4 regions of the Quadrisphaera sp. KR29 genome follow, and region 2 is predicted to be linked to each of the others. Evidence: riboswitches for the same ligand, from Rfam matches in the RefSeq annotation. Region 2 holds a riboswitch; each other region holds the start of a gene.
What was found. Region 2 has a riboswitch for S-adenosylmethionine ahead of ACUN9U_RS08885 (bifunctional o-acetylhomoserine/o-acetylserine sulfhydrylase). Riboswitches for the same ligand answer to the same signal wherever they lie in the genome.
Positions count from the first base shown of each region.

Region 1: another riboswitch for S-adenosylmethionine. It lies ahead of ACUN9U_RS16050 (hypothetical protein); the one in region 2 lies ahead of ACUN9U_RS08885 (bifunctional o-acetylhomoserine/o-acetylserine sulfhydrylase).
Region 3: another riboswitch for S-adenosylmethionine. It lies ahead of ACUN9U_RS15970 (hypothetical protein); the one in region 2 lies ahead of ACUN9U_RS08885 (bifunctional o-acetylhomoserine/o-acetylserine sulfhydrylase).
Region 4: another riboswitch for S-adenosylmethionine. It lies ahead of ACUN9U_RS16165 (ABC transporter ATP-binding protein); the one in region 2 lies ahead of ACUN9U_RS08885 (bifunctional o-acetylhomoserine/o-acetylserine sulfhydrylase).

Region 1 covers NZ_JBQXXG010000021.1:44,411-48,530, forward strand. Annotated here, with positions in the region: gene ACUN9U_RS16040 (cell wall-binding repeat-containing protein) at 47-1,051, opposite strand; partial or broken gene ACUN9U_RS16045 (4-hydroxythreonine-4-phosphate dehydrogenase PdxA) at 1,155-1,645, opposite strand; SAM riboswitch class IV at 1,759-1,866, shown strand; gene ACUN9U_RS16050 (hypothetical protein) at 1,913-2,974, shown strand; gene ACUN9U_RS16055 (hypothetical protein) at 2,985-3,452, shown strand; gene ACUN9U_RS16060 (hypothetical protein) at 3,615-4,120, shown strand, end outside.
Region 2 covers NZ_JBQXXG010000007.1:190,724-194,843, reverse strand. Annotated here, with positions in the region: gene ACUN9U_RS08900 (EcsC family protein) at 1-726, shown strand, start outside; gene ACUN9U_RS08895 (DUF1232 domain-containing protein) at 723-1,163, shown strand; gene ACUN9U_RS08890 (DUF4192 family protein) at 1,331-2,605, shown strand; SAM riboswitch class IV at 2,683-2,798, shown strand; gene ACUN9U_RS08885 (bifunctional o-acetylhomoserine/o-acetylserine sulfhydrylase) at 2,856-4,120, shown strand, end outside.
Region 3 covers NZ_JBQXXG010000021.1:15,276-19,395, forward strand. Annotated here, with positions in the region: gene ACUN9U_RS15960 (DUF4268 domain-containing protein) at 1-125, opposite strand, end outside; gene ACUN9U_RS15965 (ATP-binding domain-containing protein) at 197-1,843, opposite strand; SAM riboswitch class IV at 1,958-2,065, shown strand; gene ACUN9U_RS15970 (hypothetical protein) at 2,139-2,408, shown strand; gene ACUN9U_RS15975 (CBS domain-containing protein) at 2,415-3,134, opposite strand; gene ACUN9U_RS15980 (hypothetical protein) at 3,131-3,640, opposite strand.
Region 4 covers NZ_JBQXXG010000022.1:10,457-14,576, reverse strand. Annotated here, with positions in the region: gene ACUN9U_RS16180 (acyltransferase family protein) at 1-786, opposite strand, end outside; gene ACUN9U_RS16175 (M48 family metalloprotease) at 881-1,879, opposite strand; gene ACUN9U_RS16170 (BlaI/MecI/CopY family transcriptional regulator) at 1,891-2,262, opposite strand; SAM riboswitch class I at 2,632-2,729, shown strand; gene ACUN9U_RS16165 (ABC transporter ATP-binding protein) at 2,735-3,583, shown strand; gene ACUN9U_RS16160 (aliphatic sulfonate ABC transporter substrate-binding protein) at 3,714-4,120, shown strand, end outside.

The DNA of each region.
Region 1 (4,120 bases), on a different contig from region 2:
CGCCGCGCGCTGAGCCTTCGAGTGGACCACGCGGAGCCTCAGGTGGTCAGCACGGCGTCAATGAGGCCGCAGCGTCACTGACCACACCGGAACCTCCGAGGACGACAACGCTGGTCGCTCCCAGCCGTCGGATCTCGACGAGGGTTGATGCGGGCACGCATTCCTTCTGCGTGAGAAGTAGTGGGCGATTCGTCGGCCCGGACACGGCAGCGCCAGCGAGCCCGTCAGGGAAGTTGGTACCGCTGGCGAGGAGAACCGTCGACGCTTTGGCCGGGTAGACCTCCTTGCTCGCCGCTGCCGCGGTGGCGTAGCGGTCGTCCCCGTAAGTGCGTGTCACGGCAACACCGGGAAGTCGGGTCTTGAGCTGCTCGAGCACACGGTCGGAGATCACGTTCGGGCCGCCCATCACGACCACCTTGCTGGGCTTGATGTACTCAAGGTTCACGGCCAAGGAGTCGGGGAGGTTGTCTCGCTGCGTCAGCACGAGCGCGCCACCCACCCGCCCGGCGGCGGTACCCCCGCCGAGGGCGTCGGCGAAGGTTTCGCCCGATGCTACGTACATCGTCTTGCCTCGGTCACCGGCGATGAAGGCGGCGTCAGCGGCGGTCTCATAGCGGTCGTCACCATCGAGCCGCAGGACGGAGGCGATGTCCTTGAGCTGGCTCTCCACGACACCGCTGATCGACCGCTCCCCGCCCAACACGTAGATGCTGAGTGGGTCGAGCCGCTTCAGCTCTCCCACAACGTTGGAGGGCAGTGCGCCATCGGCAGGCACGAGCAGCAGAGGCGCCTTCCTCTCCGCGGCGATCGCGCTGGCGGCAAGTGCATCGGGCCAGTTCGCCGCCGAGGCCACGAAGACCGTGTACGCCTTGTTGTCACCGGAGTAGGTGGCCTGGCTGACCGCGACAGCGGTGGCGATGCGGTCGTCGCCGAAAACGCGGGTGCTGTCCGCTGCCTGTGCCGCTGACGCTGTCGCCGCTGTCAAGGCAGCTGCAGCGGCCACTGCAGCAATCCACTTCGCTCCGCTGCGCATGATGTCGTCCCCCGTCATCGACCGGCTGATCCGGCGCACGACCCTTCCATGACGCACTTCGGCCACAGGGGCGCCACGCCGTGGTTGCTCGAGCCCACTGTCGACGACGAGTTCGTCTGGGTCAGCTCGACATCTGGTCGGCGGCCTCCTGCGCCGCGCGCCACACCAGGTCCCACCCGGCGCAAGCTCCGCGGCCCGTTCGCAGGCCAGCACCAGGCTCGCCTCTCGCGCGACACCGGTGCCGGCGATGTCGAACGCCGTCCCGTGGTCGACCGACACCCGCACCACCGGCAGCCCCACGGTGATGTTCACGCCCTGGTCGCCGTACACCGCCTTGAAGGGCGCGTGGCCCTGGTCGTGGTAGCAGACGACGACCATCTGGTAGCGCCCCTTCACGGCCGCTGGCAGCAGCGCGTCAGCGGGGAGCGGGCCCACCGCGTTGATGCCGCGGGCGCGGGCGGCGGCGACGGCGGGCGCTAGCACGTCGGCGTCCTCGTCGCCGAACAGGCGCGACTCCCCCGCGTGCGGGTTCAGGCCCGCGAGGGCCACCTCGGCGTCCGGGCGCCCCAGGGCGCGCGTGAAGGCCCCCGCCAGGCGCAGCACCGCCTCGGTGCAAGCCGTTTCGCTAACGAAGCGTGACCGACGCGGCCGCCTCAGCGCCGGCATCGCCCGTCAGCACGCACGTCACCCCCTCGGCACGGCGCTCTGCCGTACCGTTCTCGCTGGCTCACGAGCTGCAGTGACAAGTACCTGGCTTGCTGCACGGCCTCCTCCTCCGCGGAGGTGCCCCAGGGGTAGAGCTGGCCGAGCGTCCGTCTCGGTCACAGCGGAATCTCCACGGTGCGGCCGAGGGGTTCCTCAGAGGACCCGGAGGCTTTCATGTCCCTTGCACCCCTCAACACCCCCGGCCGCGACGACGTCGTCCTGCGCGTCGAGCGCCGCCGCCCCGCCCGCGAGCGCCTGTTCCAGCGGGTGGTGCGCCAGCCGACAGGCGAGCTGACTGTCGACGCCACCCCGTGGCTGCCGGTCTCGGTACCCTTCAACGACGGGGGCCGCGACCTGCCCTGGCAGCCCGTGGACATCCCCGCGCACCGGGACCTCACCGCGCTGCTGAAGGCCAGCCGCGCGCTCACCGCTCTGCTGCCGGACCAGGACGCGCACTACCGCGTCACCGAGGCGGAGTTGTCGCGCCACGAGCTGGCGGGGCTGCTGCGCCCGTCCCTCGGCGGCGGCCCCGAGTATCCGGCCACCGGGGACGAGGGCGGACCCGACGAGGAGCAGGACGTCGACGTCCAGGGCGCCGTCCCGTTCCACCGGAGCGCGTCGGTGAACGGCGCCGCCGTCGTCGTCCTGAGGCTCCCCTCCGCCACGAGCAGTGCCCCGCGCGCCGCGGACCTGCTCTGCCTCCTCGCCGACGGCGAGGACGGCGGCCTGCGCGGCAGCGACGTCATCGCCTCTTCCTTGTGGTGGAGCGACGACGAGATCACCAGCTGGGACGGCGGCAGCGTCGTCGAGCGGGCCGGGCGCGCAGCGGTGCTCGTCCGCGGCACCGGGGACGAGATCGGCACGCCGGTGGTCCGCCGCTGGCCGAGCACTCGGCGGGCCCAGGCCCAGCTGCTCGCCCGGTGGGTCGAGGAGCAGAACGCCGAGGTGACCGCCGCCCTGTGCTGGGAGCCGCTGGACCCGACCCGCCGGCGGCTCACCGCCCGCGAGCGCTTCCGGTGGGAGGAGGCGCTCGCCGGGGTGAGCGCGACGGTCGAGGTCATGGACCCGTCACTGCGGCGGGCGGTCCAGGCGCTGCTGCGCGCCGATGAGGCCTCGCTGTACGCCGGCACCCGCCGCGCGCTGCTGCACCCTCGCAGCCCGGAGGGCGAGGAGCTGTACGAGCGCCTCGACGCCGTCGCCTGCGGCGGGGCCCTCGGCGAGCTCCTCGCAGGCTGACGGGACGACGATGAGCGAGCAGCAGCCCGCGCAGGAGCCGGGGTACGACGACAGCGTCCGCGTCAGCGGCGAGGAGCGCGACCGCCTGGAGCAGCCGGCGGAGTCCCGCGGCGCCGCCTTCATCCGGTGGAAGGCGCGCGGCCGGCTCCACGCGATCGACCGCGGGCAGAGCCAGGGCGTCCACGAGGTGCTGTGGATCGCTGTCGGTGGACGCGCGACGTGCTCGTGCGGACTGCTGGTCGACCAGGACGACGACGGCCGCTCCGAGACGTCGCTCCTGCGCGCCCACGGCCACCGGGTCCTCCCACAGCTCGGGGGCCCCGAGTGGGTGCTCGTCACCGGCACGACGACCAACCGTGACCACCCCGGCTGCACCGTCACCTGCCAGCGCTGCGGCTGGCGGCGCCGGCCGAGCACCTGGCTCGACGCCGACCGGCTGCGACGCGAGCACCGCGCCGGCGGCTGCGTCGGCGCCTAGCGCACGCCCGTCGACGGCTGACACCCAGCGCCTCAGCAGCCGGGGCAGCGCCCCGTTGCTCCGTCCGTGTCGCGCTGTCGGGGGTGCCTCCCACCCTTCGAGCACCGGCACGCCCCGCTCACCGCCACCCGCTCTCCTGACCCGTCCCCTGAGAGGCCTCCCATGCCCGCGAAGCGCCGCACCACCCGCCGCACGGCCGCCCGCAACGCCACCCGCCGCGCCCAGGCGACGGGACGCCGCCCCGCCCCGAACGCCGCCCGCACCCGCGAGGTGGCCCGCCAGCGCGCCACCGCCCTGCTGACCGCCGTCCACGACGGCGACCCCGCGCTGATCACCGCCGCGCTGTCCGACGTCCGCTCCCCGCAGGCGTGGGTGACCACCGTCGCGGCGCTGCTGCACCACCACGTCGTCAGGCCCTGCGCGGAGCTGGGCGAGCTCTTCGGCACCTCGGCCGCGGAGGAGCTCGCCGGGGTCCTGGCCGGCGCACCCGAGCTCTGGGACGGCGAGGCGAGAGCGGCGCGCGACCTCGCCGTCGCCGCCGTGGCCACAGCCGACGGGGATTTCGGGCCCGACGCCGTCGCCGACCAGCTGGTCGCCAGCACCCCCGCCGACGACCTCCACCTCCTGGTCGACCTGGCCCTCCTCGCCGGCGCCTGCACCCAGGCGCG
Region 2 (4,120 bases):
CGCCGCTCCCGGGACGAGGGCTCCGCCGACGAGGCCGCCTCGCGCGCCTCCGACGACGCCGACAGGAGCCGCCTGTCGCAGGCGGCCACCCAGCTGGTGCGCCGCCTGGTCGACCTCGGCATCGACGGCGCCGGCCCGCTCGCGCCCGCCGCCGAGGCGGCCGAGGCCGCCCGGCGCAAGCACGCCGACGTCGACGACGCCATCGACGCCCTGGTCTCCTCCTCCACCCGCTCCGCGGCCGTCGGCGGCTTCGTCACGGGCCTGGGCGGCTTCGTCACCCTCCCGGTCGCGCTGCCGGCCAACCTGCTCGGCTACTACGTCATCGCCACCCGCACCGTGGCGGGCACGGCCGCGCTGCGCGGCTACGACCTGTCCTCCGAGCAGGTGCGCTCGGCGGTGCTGCTCGTCCTGGCCGACGAGGACGGCGGTGCGCTGCTGTCCAAGTTCGGGCTCGCCGGCCCCGGCGGCCTGGTCACCCGGCTCGCCCGCAAGCAGCTCAACGGACCGGGCCTGGCGGTGCTCAACAAGGCCATCGGCTTCCAGCTGCTGTCCCGGCTGGGCCGCTCGGGCCTGTCGCGCCTCGGGCGCGGCCTGCCGCTGGCCGGCGGGGTGCTGGGCGCCGGGCTGGACGCCTACGCGCTGCGCCGCACCGCCAAGGCCGCCCGCGCCGCCTTCCCGCTGCGCCGGGGCGTGGCCGGGGAGGTCGCGGGGGGAGCGGCGCGGTGAGCGGGCGCGGCCCGGCCGCCGGGCGCAGCACCCCCGGCGCCTTCCTGGCCCTGTGGCGGGCGCTGCGGCGCAGCCGCGCGCGCGGTGGCCCGAAGACCTCCCGCGTGGTCGCGAGCCTGCCCCGCCTGGTCCCGGCCGTGCTCTCGGGCCGCTACACCGGCTGCTCGCGCGGCCGCCTGCTCCTCATGGCCGCCGCGGCGGTGTACGTGGCCTCCCCGGCGGACCTGCTCCCCGAGGGCCTGCTGGGGCCCGTGGGGCTCGCCGACGACGCCGCCGTCCTGGCCTGGCTGGCCGGCGCGCTGCTGGCTGAGGGGGAGTCCTTCCTGGTGTGGGAGGCCTCCCAGGCCCGCCCAAGGGCCGCAGCCAGCGCGGGACGCGGGGGCCGTGGGGGCCGCCGGAGCCGGCCGGCCGTCGTCCCCGGCGACGTCATCGGCTGACACCGGGGCCGCCGCGACGACGGCGCAGCGCCGACCCGGCGGGGTGCCCCGTCGACAGGTCCGCGTCCTCCGCCCACAGGCAGGAGCACGGCCGGTCGGGGGTCGCGGTCGTCCACAGGAGCCGTCCGCGGCCGGGACCTGCGGCTCCCGCGGGCCAGCGTGTCCCCGTGGAGCAGGCAGGGACCAGCAGAGACCGGCACAGCGCAGGCGGCGACCGCACCAGCGCCAGCGGCGGAGGCGGCGAGACCGTCATCCGCAGCAGCAGCCCGCTGGAGGTGCTCGCCCTGGCCGAGCACACCCTGGGCTTCAGGCCCCGGGAGAGCCTCGTGGTCGTCTCGCTGCGGCCCCCGCGGTGGCGCACCGGGGTCGTCGGCCGGGTCGACGTCGAGGCCGCCGACGACCGCGAGCTGGTCGGCCAGCTGGTCCAGCACCTGGTCGCCGACGGCGCGGCGCGCTGCTTCCTGGCGCTGGTCACCGACGCCGGGGAGCCCCCTGCCGGGCGCCCGCCCCGCCGCGGCCGGGCGGTGGTGCCCGCCCCGCGCCGGGCCCGCGAGGACCGCGGCGCGCCCGCCCCGCTGGCCGGCCTGCTGCGGCTGCCGGGGTCCGCGCGCGCCGAGCTGGTGTGCGCCGCGCTGGCCGCCGCCGGCGTCGAGCCGGAGCCGTGGCTGGTGCACCGGGGACGGCTGTACTCCTACGCCTGCGACCGGTCCTGCTGCCCCGCCTCGGGACGGTCCCTGCAGGGCAGGGAGGCCACGCAGGTGGCGGCGGAGATGGTGCTGGCGGGCAGGGTCCTCCCCGCTGACCGCGAGAGCTGGGAGCTGGGGCTGCGCCGCTCGGTGGCCGCCGTCCCGCCCGCAGCCGGCGCAGGCGCCGGCGGCTCGGGCGGCTCGGGCGGTCAGGGCGGCCCGGGCAGCGCCGCGGACGTGGCCGCCGTCGGCGCCGCCCTGGCCTCCCGCGCCCGCCGCAGGCCACCTGCCGAGCGCGACGTGCTGCGCGACTGGCGCGACCTGCTCACCGCGCAGTCCCGCCGCGACGGCGCGGGCCTGCGGCTGGCCCCCGCGGAGGTCGCGGTGCTGCTGGCCGCGCTGCGCCGGCTGCCGCTGCGCGACCAGCTGCTCGCGGTGGCCGTCCCGCAGGCGCTGCCCGAGCTCGCCGGTGCGCTGGCGCCCGCGGCGGACCCCGGCGCCGCGCTCGCGGTGCTCCAGCAGCTGGCCCGCCGGGCTCCGGCGCGCTGGCGGGCCGCGGCGACCGGCTGCGCCGCCTACGTGGCCTGGTGCACCGGGGCGTCACCGGCGGCGGGCGTGTGGGCGCAGGCGGCGCTCGAGCTGGACCCCGCCCACTCCCTGTCCGCGCTGGTGCTGCAGGCGGTCAGCGTGGGCCTGCCCCCACCGGGCCGGGAGCCGGCGCTGGGGCCGGCAGGAGGGCCGGACGGGCGGTGGTGAGCTGCCGGGGCACCCAGAGGCGTCCACATGCTGAGACGAGGTGGAGGCCCGCTGCGGGCCTGCCTATCCTCCGAGCAGGTCATGAGCGCCAGCGCGAAGCCCCGGCTCGCTGGCCGGCAACCCCCGCCCGCGGTGGGGTGCCCCGGGTGATGACCCGGTCGCTCCCCGTCCGGGGCTGCGGCAAGCGCGGGCCACGGCCCGGCGGACCGCTGGGCCGCCGCGCCCTGGCCCTGAGGTCGGGGAGACTCCTGTGAACGACGGCTGGTCCTTCGAGACGAAGCAGATCCACGCCGGCCAGACGGCCGACAGCGCCACCGGCGCGCGGGCGCTGCCGATCTACTCCACCACGTCGTACGTCTTCGACGACGCCGCGGACGCCGCGGACCTGTTCGCCCTGAAGAAGTTCGGCAACATCTACACCCGGATCATGAACCCGACCACCGACGTGGTCGAGCAGCGCGTCAACGCCCTCGAGGGCGGCGTGGGCGCGCTGGCGGTCTCCTCGGGGCAGGCCGCCGAGACCCTCGCGCTGCTCAACGTCGCCGAGGCCGGCGACCACGTGGTGGCCAGCGCGGCCCTGTACGGCGGCACCTACAACCTCCTGAAGCGGAGCCTGCCCAAGCTGGGCGTCCAGGTGACCTTCGTGGAGGACCCCGACGACCTGGAGGCCTGGCGGGCCGCGGCCACGCCGCGGACGAAGGCGTTCTTCGCGGAGACGGTCTCCAACCCCCGCTCGCACGTGCTCGACATCGCGGGCGTCTCCGGCGTCGCGCACGAGGTGGGCGTGCCGCTCGTCGTCGACAACACCGTGGCCACCCCGTACCTGCTGCGCCCGCTCGAGCACGGCGCCGACGTCGTGGTGCACTCGGCGACGAAGTACCTCGGCGGCCACGGCACGGCCATCGCCGGCGTCATCGTCGACGGCGGGCGCTTCGACTACGGCCAGGGCGAGCGGTTCCCCGGCTTCACCACCCCCGACGACAGCTACAACGGCCTCGTCTACGCCCGCGACCTCGGGGTCGGCAGCCCCCTGGGGGCCAACCTGTCCTACGTCCTCAAGGCGCGTGTGCAGCTGCTGCGCGACCTCGGCGCGTCGCTGGCCCCCTTCAACAGCTTCCTCATCGCCCAGGGCCTGGAGACCCTCAGCCTGCGCATGGAGCGGCACGTGGCCAACGCCACCCGCGTGGCGCACTGGCTCGAGGAGCGCCCGGAGGTGCTCTCGGTCTCCTACGCCGGCCTGCCCTCCAGCCCCTGGTACGAGCGGGCCCAGCGGCTGCTGCCGCGCGGCGTCGGCGCGGTGGTCGCCTTCGAGATCGACGGCGGCGCCGAGGCCGGGCGCCGGTTCGTGGAGGGCCTGTCGCTGCACAGCCACGTCGCCAACATCGGCGACGTGCGCAGCCTGGTCATCCACCCCGCCTCGACCACGCACAGCCAGCTCGACGCCGAGCAGCAGCGCGCCGCCGGGGTGACCCCGGGCCTGGTGCGCCTCGCCGTCGGGCTGGAGGGCGTCGAGGA
Region 3 (4,120 bases), on a different contig from region 2:
AAGTGGCCGTACTCCGTCGGCCACACCTCGCGGATGGGCACTTCGACCAGCCGGCTGATCGTGACCCCTGCCTTCACGAAGCTCGGCTGGTCGTTCCCGGGCCCCGTCAGGGCGTCCTCGTCCACGTCGTCACGCTCCCACGTAGCAATGACGGCGTGCAGCCCTCATCAATCACGGTCACAGCAAGGAGACGCCCTCACAGTCCGAGGCGCTTGGCGACGTCGTCACCGCCGACCCAGCGGACGAAGTCGGGATCTCCGCACACCACGAGCTGCTCGCGAGCCCGCGACAGCCCGACGTAGAGCCGCTCCCGCGCTCGGTCGCGCGTGCCTTTCTCGTTGAGCGCCAGCACCACGGCGCGCCGCTCTAAGCCCTTGAATCCGAAGACGTGGCCGTAGAAGACCAGCGCGTCGTCCCAGAACGAGCGCCAGTAGGCGGCCGGCCCGTCCTCCCAGCGGGACACCTGCTCGGGGTGGCGGCTGCCGGTGGTGATGAGCGCGACGTCCTGGGGGCGCCAGCCGGCGTCGAGCAGGTCATCGACCGCGTCGTCGGCCTCACCCACGGCGTCGTCCGGTGAGCACGCGCGGAACTCGACCTGCGGGCCGTCGCCCCCGCGCAGCTGCATCCGCGAGCCGACGAGCGGGGAGAACGCCGTCGCGATCTGCTTGCTGTTCCGCAGGTTGTCGTCCAGAACGAGCGGCACCAGCCCCAGCTCAGGGCGTGAGTACCGAGGGAACAGCGTCTGCCCCTCGTCGGAGAAGACGTAGAGGCCTCCGGTGTCCGGGTCGGAGAGCGAGGCGACGAGCGGCTCCCACCACGCCGGCGCGAAGTCCTGCGCCTCGTCGACGACGATGGCGTCGAAGCGCTGCCCCGGTGGCAGCGCGTGCGCCAGTTCCGTCATACGAGCCGGAAGCTCGTGCTCCCAGTAGGCGGCGTCCTCGCGACCCTTGTGCGGCTGGCCCGACCACTTCGCGCCGAGGTCGTGGAAGACGCCGACGTACTGGGGCCGGTGCTTGTGGTTCTTCCACGCGCCGGTCGCGCGCTGGAGGTAGCTCGCCAGGCCCAGGGAGTAGCACAGCAGTGCCACCCGCTGGCCGTCCTGGCCGAGCCGTCGCGCTTGCTCCAGCGCCATGAACGTCGTGCCGCTGCCCGCTCCTCCACGGACCTCGAGACGCGGCAGAAGCCGAGCGGCTCGGAGAAGCGCCAACTGCGTGCTGGTGAGGACGTCGACCTGCGCCTCGTGCTCAAGCGCCTGAGCCACCACATCGCGTTGCGGGAGGTTGCGACCGGCCAGCTCCTCGGCGAGCAGGTCTAGGTCGGCTCGCTGCGCCTGCCGGTTCCCCGTGCCCTGCTGCGCGAGGAGGTCCTTGAGGAACGGCACCAGACCGTCGAGCTGGTTCCTGTCCGCGACGGCCCAGCGCGGGAGGTCCGGAGCCGAGAAGCCCGCGGCCAGCGACGTGGTGGGCAGCACGACGGCGTGGCCCCACTTGAAGCGCTGCTTCGAGGTGCCCCGCCACTCCGCAGAGCCTTCGATGAGCGCCCGCAGGGCGTACATGCCGTCTCGCGCTTGAGCCGCGGGGTGGATGACCTTCTCGCTGCCGGCCGCCCGCTGGTGCCAGTCGAAGCCGTCGTGCCAGACCTCACCGCCCTTGACCTCGAGCACCACGACGCCGTGACCAGCGAGCCCGACGACGACGTCGAGCTCGTGGTCCTTCTCGTGGGTGGTGACCCTCTGGTTGGCCACCAGGAGGTCTTCCTCGCCGAGCGTGTCGCGGAGCTTCTGCCAGACGATCTTCTCCGTGCTGGTGGCGAAGCTGGGGTCTTCGGGTAGGCACCGCGGCACCTGTTCACCGTGTCAGGTGGGCAGCGTGAGGGCCACCCCTCCCAAGCATGACATCGCGGCACCCGCCAATGGCAGGGCTGTCAATGACAGCCCTGCATAGATATCGTGCTCTCGGTTCACGAGCCGCAGCGACAAGCCTCGACTTGCTGCGCAGCAACCCCTCGTCAGGGTGCTTCGAGTGATGAACCGGCGCCGACCGGCCGGCAGGCGCAACGACCGCGGCACGAGCCGCAGAGCTGGAGCGCATGTCATGGTTCCTTGTCGCGGCGATGGCGATCTACCGACCGGATGCCGCTTGTTCCTGCCGGGACATCGCACACACCCCATCCAGGCGAGGCTGGGCCGGCAGGGCACGGACCGCTGGGTCGACGCCCTGGCTCACCTCGACACCGATGTGCACACCATCGCGCTCGACCTGTGGACGTCCGGCAGGCGGATGACGGTTTGGCACCACGCCGCGCTGGGGGGCTTGCTGTCAGACGGAGCGCCGGTACGTCTGCACCCGGACCTCAACCTCATGCGGTCCGGCGATCTGCTGCTCTGCGTCGCCCCTGTCGACCATTGACGAACGTCATCCAGCAGCGTCCAGCAACTGGGGCAGATCTGCCGTCGTGATGAGGCCGACCAGCGGCTCCCTCCGCTGTCCAGACTCCGTCACCAACAGCGCGACAGCGGGGCGGCCTCGCTGACCGCCGTGCTGCAGCCGAGTCGCGGCATCAGCAGCGGTGATGGTCACCGGCACGAACACCGCCGCATCGACCTGCTCGACGTGCGGAAGAAGGTCCCTGATGGGGACGTCTTCGACGAGACCGATGCCAGGTGGGGTCAGGTTGGCGCCCAACCACATAGCAATTCCGTCCGTGGTCAGCAGCCCTGAGTAACCGTCCTTGGCGTCGTACACGGGGAACTGCGAGTACTGGTGCGAGGCGGCGACCAGGAGGACTTCGGACAACAGGTCGTCTGGCGCGAACGTCGCTGGCCGCGCCAGGTCCAGCACGTCGCGAGCCTTGGCCGGGCGGAGCAGCCGCTCCCGAAGCCTCTCGATGGCTCTGACGACCTCGGGGACCGGCTCAGCGAGTGGACGGCCGTTGATGTACCTGCCGTGCACCAGAGCGTTGCGGAGACTGGCCAGGGTGGACAGTTCCCTGCTCTGCTGTTGAGTGAGAAGCTTTTCGTCCTGCCCCCATCGGATCAGCTCCGACAAGCGCTCACCGTGCCTGGCCGTCAGCTTTTCACGCAGGTGGTTCTCGACCTCGTTGAAGGCAGCCAGGAAACGAAAGGCCATCGTCATCCGTACAGCGCATCCCCACCGGCGAGGGCGTACACGGTGGCGTCGTCTCGCTTCGCGCGGTATCTGTGCGTGGTGAGAACCTTGACCAAGTCCGCCTCGGCAGCCCGTGGGATGACAAGGTAGTCACCGTTGAGAACCGTGTCCTCATGCTTCACCCCAGGGAGCTGGCGCAGGTCGTTGAGCACGTCCTGTGGCAGTGCGAGGGTGAGGCGAGACGGCATGGGTGGCCAATCCCCGTCCTCAACGCCTGGCAACTGACTCCAGCTGTACTCCGCAGCGTCGTCCACGTCGCCGTCATCGTCCTCGAGGTCGGACAGCCAGTCGTCTGCTGTCGCCGGCAAGAGGCCGTCGCCGACGTCCGTGTAGACCGCGCGCATCTCGCCGACCGTGGTCGCAGCCTGTGCTCGCTGCACCGCGCCGGCGAGCAGCTCTGCGTCTTCGGCGCCGATGACAGCCCACGTCTCATGGAACGCGTACCAGCCGTAGATGACGTCCTCGTCAGTCACGGTCCCCAGTGTGCCCGCTGCCCGGAGTCATTCGCTCGCGGGCCATCACAACGTGTGGGCCGACAGCGCGCCGGTCAGAGTGGCGAAGCGGGCTCAGCGGTCAATAGTTCTGATCACTCCACACGGCTGTGGGCGAAAGCACGACAGGACGAGCCGCTGCCGCCTTCGCGTGCTGGTGCTGGCGATCACGACACGAGGCGGCGGACATGACGTCCTCCGTCACCATCGAGGCCACGGTCGCTCCGGTGTGGAGATGCGCGAAGGCCGCAACGCCGCGCTTCCTTGCAACTGCGAGCCCAACAGCCACGAGGTCGCCGACGCCGGCGCCGAGCTGACCGTCGAGGTGCACGAGTCCCGAAGCGTCGTCAGCCGCTCTTGGCGCGCCTCATCGACCTCCGGGCAGGGCAGCGGACCAGGCTGGCGGGCCTACAACCGGCGTCGGCGGCAGCTGCGCCGATCCGAGCAGACGAAAACCGACCC
Region 4 (4,120 bases), on a different contig from region 2:
CGCGCCACCGCGGCCACCCGCCGCGAGCCGCAGCAGGCGGGGCGTGGCCAGCGCCAGCAGCGCGCCGGTGGCCAGCTGCCAGGCGCGCGTGGGGGTGGCCAGGTAGGCCAGCGCGGGCCAGACGGGCGTCAGCAGCACCGAGCAGGCCAGCGACACCGCGACCACGGCGCCGGCGGCCACCGCCACGGCCCGCCGGACAGAGCTCCCCCGGCGCCGCGCCGCGGCCAGCGCCAGGAGCACCAGCGGCGGCCACAGCAGGTAGAACTGCTCTTCCACCGCCAGCGACCAGTAGTGCAGCAGGGGGCTGGCCTCGGCCTCGCCCGACAGCTGGACGGGGTCGGCCAGTCCGGAGCGCCAGTTCGCCACCTGCAGCGCCGCGGCCAAGCCGTCACGACCGGTGCTGGCGAGCAGCTGCGGCGCCAGCGCCCCCGTGGTCGCCAGCGCGACCACGAGGACGACGACGGCCGCGGGCAGGATCCGGCGCGCCCGGCGGGCGTAGAACGCGGCCAGGCGGACGCTCCCGGTGCGCTCGACCTCGCGCACGAGCAGGCCGGTGATGAGGAAGCCGGAGATGACGAAGAAGACGTCCACGCCCAGGCGCCCTCCGCCGGCACCGGGGACGCCCGCGTGGAAGCAGAGGACCAGGCCGAGCGCCACGGCGCGCAGCCCCTCGACGTCGCCGCGGAAGCCGCTCCCCGCGGCGCCGCCCGGACCCGGCGGCGGCACCGGCACCACGCGGAGGTGGGCGCGGTGGCGCGGGCGGGCGGCCGGTGACAGCTGGTGCACGACATCTCCCCCGATCTACTACTCGCAACGTAGTAGTACATCGGGGGTGACGCCCTTCACGACCGGCGCGGCCGCTGCTCCGGACGGGTGACGGCTACGGGGTGAGCTCCTCCAGGGCGCGGTGACCCGCCTGGTGCACGAGGTGGACCGAGGCCAGCCCCTCCGCCTCCTGGCCACCGCTGCGCACGTGCTGGAGGACCTCGGCGGTGTCCTCCACGGCGTGGCCGCCCGCGGCCACCAGCAGCGCCAGGCACAGCGCCCCGGCGGCCAGCAGCGGACGGCCGCTGGAGGGCCGGCGCGCCAGCAGCGCCCGCACGCGGCGGACGACGTCGCCCTCGCCGCCGGCCAGGGCGACGCTGCCCCACGCCGCCCTGCCCTCGAGCGCCGTGCGCACCAGCCCGGCGCGGGCCACCGCGCGCGCCACGAGCGGGCGGTCACCACCGAGCGCCGCAGCGGCGGCCTCGTCGGCCCACCGCTCGCTGGCGTACCGCACCGCCGCGGGAAGGCCCGCCAGCAGGGGGTCGAGCGCGGCCGACCACGCGGTGGCGGCGCGCAGGAGGTCGTGGTGGTCGTGCAGGTGGGCGCGCTCGTGGGCCAGCAGGGCCGCCTGCTCCTCACCGGGCAGGGCCTCCAGCAGGGCCCGGGACACCACGACGCGTCCTCCCCGGCTGGGCAGGGCGAAGGCCTCCGCGCCGTCGTCGACGACCACGACGCCCCCGACCCGCCCGCCCAGGCGGGCGCACAGGTCGTCAGCCGCCCGCAGGGCCAGCGCGCGGCGCCGGTGCAGCGCAGCGGCGCGCAGCGCACCGGCCAGCAGCACGGCCACGGCCACCAGCGAGGCCTGCTGCGGCACCGGCACGTGGTGGGCGAGGCGGCCCGCGTCGTACGCGGCCCGGGCGGCGACCGCGGGCAGCTGGGCGACCAGCACGACCAGGTGCAGCAGCAGCACCAGCGCGGTGGTCAGGGCGCAGCCGACGGCGCACGCGGCGAGCACCACCGTGGCGGCCCGGGGCGGGCACCGGCGCGCCACCGCCGGGGCTCCCAGCGCGAGCAACAGGCTGGCGACCAGGGGCGCCTGCAGGGCGTAGACCACCGCCTGCGGCCTCAGCCGCGCCGCTCGGCGTCGCGCAGGAGCCGCTCGAGCACGGGCACGTCCTCCGGGGCGAGGTCGCCGACGAAGCGGGCCAGCACCGCCTCGCGGCGCTCGCTGGACTCCAGGGTCCGGCGCATCCGCGCCGCGGCGACCTCGGTGGCGTCGGCCACCCGGTAGCGGTGCGCCCGCCCGTCGCGCTCGCGCAGCACCAGGCCCTTCTCGTGCAGGCGCGCCAGGGTGGTCATCACCGTGGTGTAGGCGAGGTCCCCGGCCAGGCGCTCGCGCACCTCCGCGGGGGTGGCGGGGGCTCCTGCGGCGCCCAGGGCCGCGAGCACCTCCCGCTCGAGGTCACCTCGCCCGCGCCGCGCGCCTGCCGTCACCACACCGCCATCATGCCTGCTCAGCGGCCCAGTCCTCCAGTGGGACGACCTGCGTGGTCGGCCCGTCCAGGCTGGCGGCGTCGAGCAGCGCCTCGAGAGAGGCGATCAGCTGCTCCGTCGCGGTGTCCACGTCGGCGAGGTTGTCGGGCGCGCGGGGACCTGTCCACCGAGCAGCACTCCGACCGGGCGACGCGGTCACCGGCGCGGGCGCGGACCCTCCCCCGAGCGGACGCCGCGGGGGCACGGGCCGTCACGGGCCGCAGCCCCCGGGCGAGCACCCGGCCCGGACCGGGACCGGCCCCGCAGCCGCCGCGGGGCTCCGCGGGGGACCTGGAGGGCCGACCTGCCCCGCGGACCCCGTACCATCGGGCCCGACCATCCCGAGCGGCCGAGAGACCTGGCTCAGCGACGCCGCAGCAACCACCCGAGGTGCTCCCTCGGACCGGTGCTACCGCCAGGACCGATGGAGGCCGTCGTGTCCAGCGCCGTCAGCGCACCCTCGCGCACCCGCACCGGGGCCGCCGCCCAGCCCCCGCACCCCTCGGCAGCCGGTGGGGCCGGCTCGCCGGTCCCCGTCCGGCTGGAGGGGGTCGGCCGCCGCTTCGGGGACCACGTCGTCCTGGAGGGCGTGGACCTCGACGTCGCCGCAGGAGAGGTGGTGGCCCTGCTGGGCCCCTCCGGGTGCGGCAAGTCGACGCTCCTGCGCGCGGTCGCCGGCCTGGACTCCCCCGACGCCGGCCGGGTGCTGCTCGACGGCGGCCCGGTGCGCGACCACGACCCCCGCTGCGCCGTCGCCTTCCAGGAGCCGCGCCTGCTGCCGTGGCGCACCCTCGCCGGCAACACCGCCCTGGGGCTGCCGCGCGGCACCCCGGCGCAGGAGGGCCGCGAGCGCGTGGCGGCCCTGCTCGACGTCGTCGGCCTGTCGCGCTTCGCCGGCCACCGGCCGCGCAGCGTCTCAGGAGGCATGGCGCAGCGCGCCGCCCTGGCGCGGGCGCTGGCCCGCCGCCCGGGCGTGCTGGTCCTGGACGAGCCCTTCGCCGCGCTCGACGCGCTGACGCGCCTGACGATGCAGGACCTCCTGCTGGAGGTGCTGGCGGCCACGCCCACCACCGTCCTGCTCGTCACCCACGACGTCGACGAGGCCCTCCACCTGGCTGACCGCGTCGTCGTCCTGGGCCGCCCGGAGGGCGCTGCCCCCGAGGCCGGGGCGGGGGTGCTGCGCACCACCGCCGTGCAGGTGGCGCACCCCCGCGACCGCGGTGACGCCCACCTGGCCGCGCTGCGCGCCGAGCTGCTCGAGCTGCTCGGGGTCCCCCGGGCCTGAGCCCGGCACGGTCCCCGCCCCCGCCGCGCGCCGCGGCCCTCGCACCACCCCTCGCAGCACCCCTGACCCGTCCCTGCCCCTGACCCACCCCGTGCCCGCCCGCACCTCGACGGACCTCCGGAGGCCCCCCGTGCCCAGCCCCGCCCTGCCCGCCCACCCCTCCCGCCGCTCCCTGCTGGGGCTGCTCGCCCTGGCCCCGCTCGGCGCCGCCGGCCTCGCCGCGTGCGCCCAGGGCGAGGACGCCTCCGGCGCGGCGCCCGCCGCGGCCGCGGGCAGCGCCTCCTCCTCGGGGAGCCAGCAGGCGCGCACCCTCACCCTCGACTTCGCCACCTACAACCCGCTGAGCCTGGTCATCAAGGACCAGGGCTGGCTGGAGTCCGAGCTCGGCGGCCAGGGCGTCACCGTGGAGTGGGTGCAGTCCGCGGGCTCCAACAAGGCCAACGAGTTCCTCCGCAACGGCAACATCCAGGTCGGCTCCACCGCGGGCGCGGCCGCGCTGCTCGCCCGCTCCAACGGCTCGCCCATCAAGACCATCGA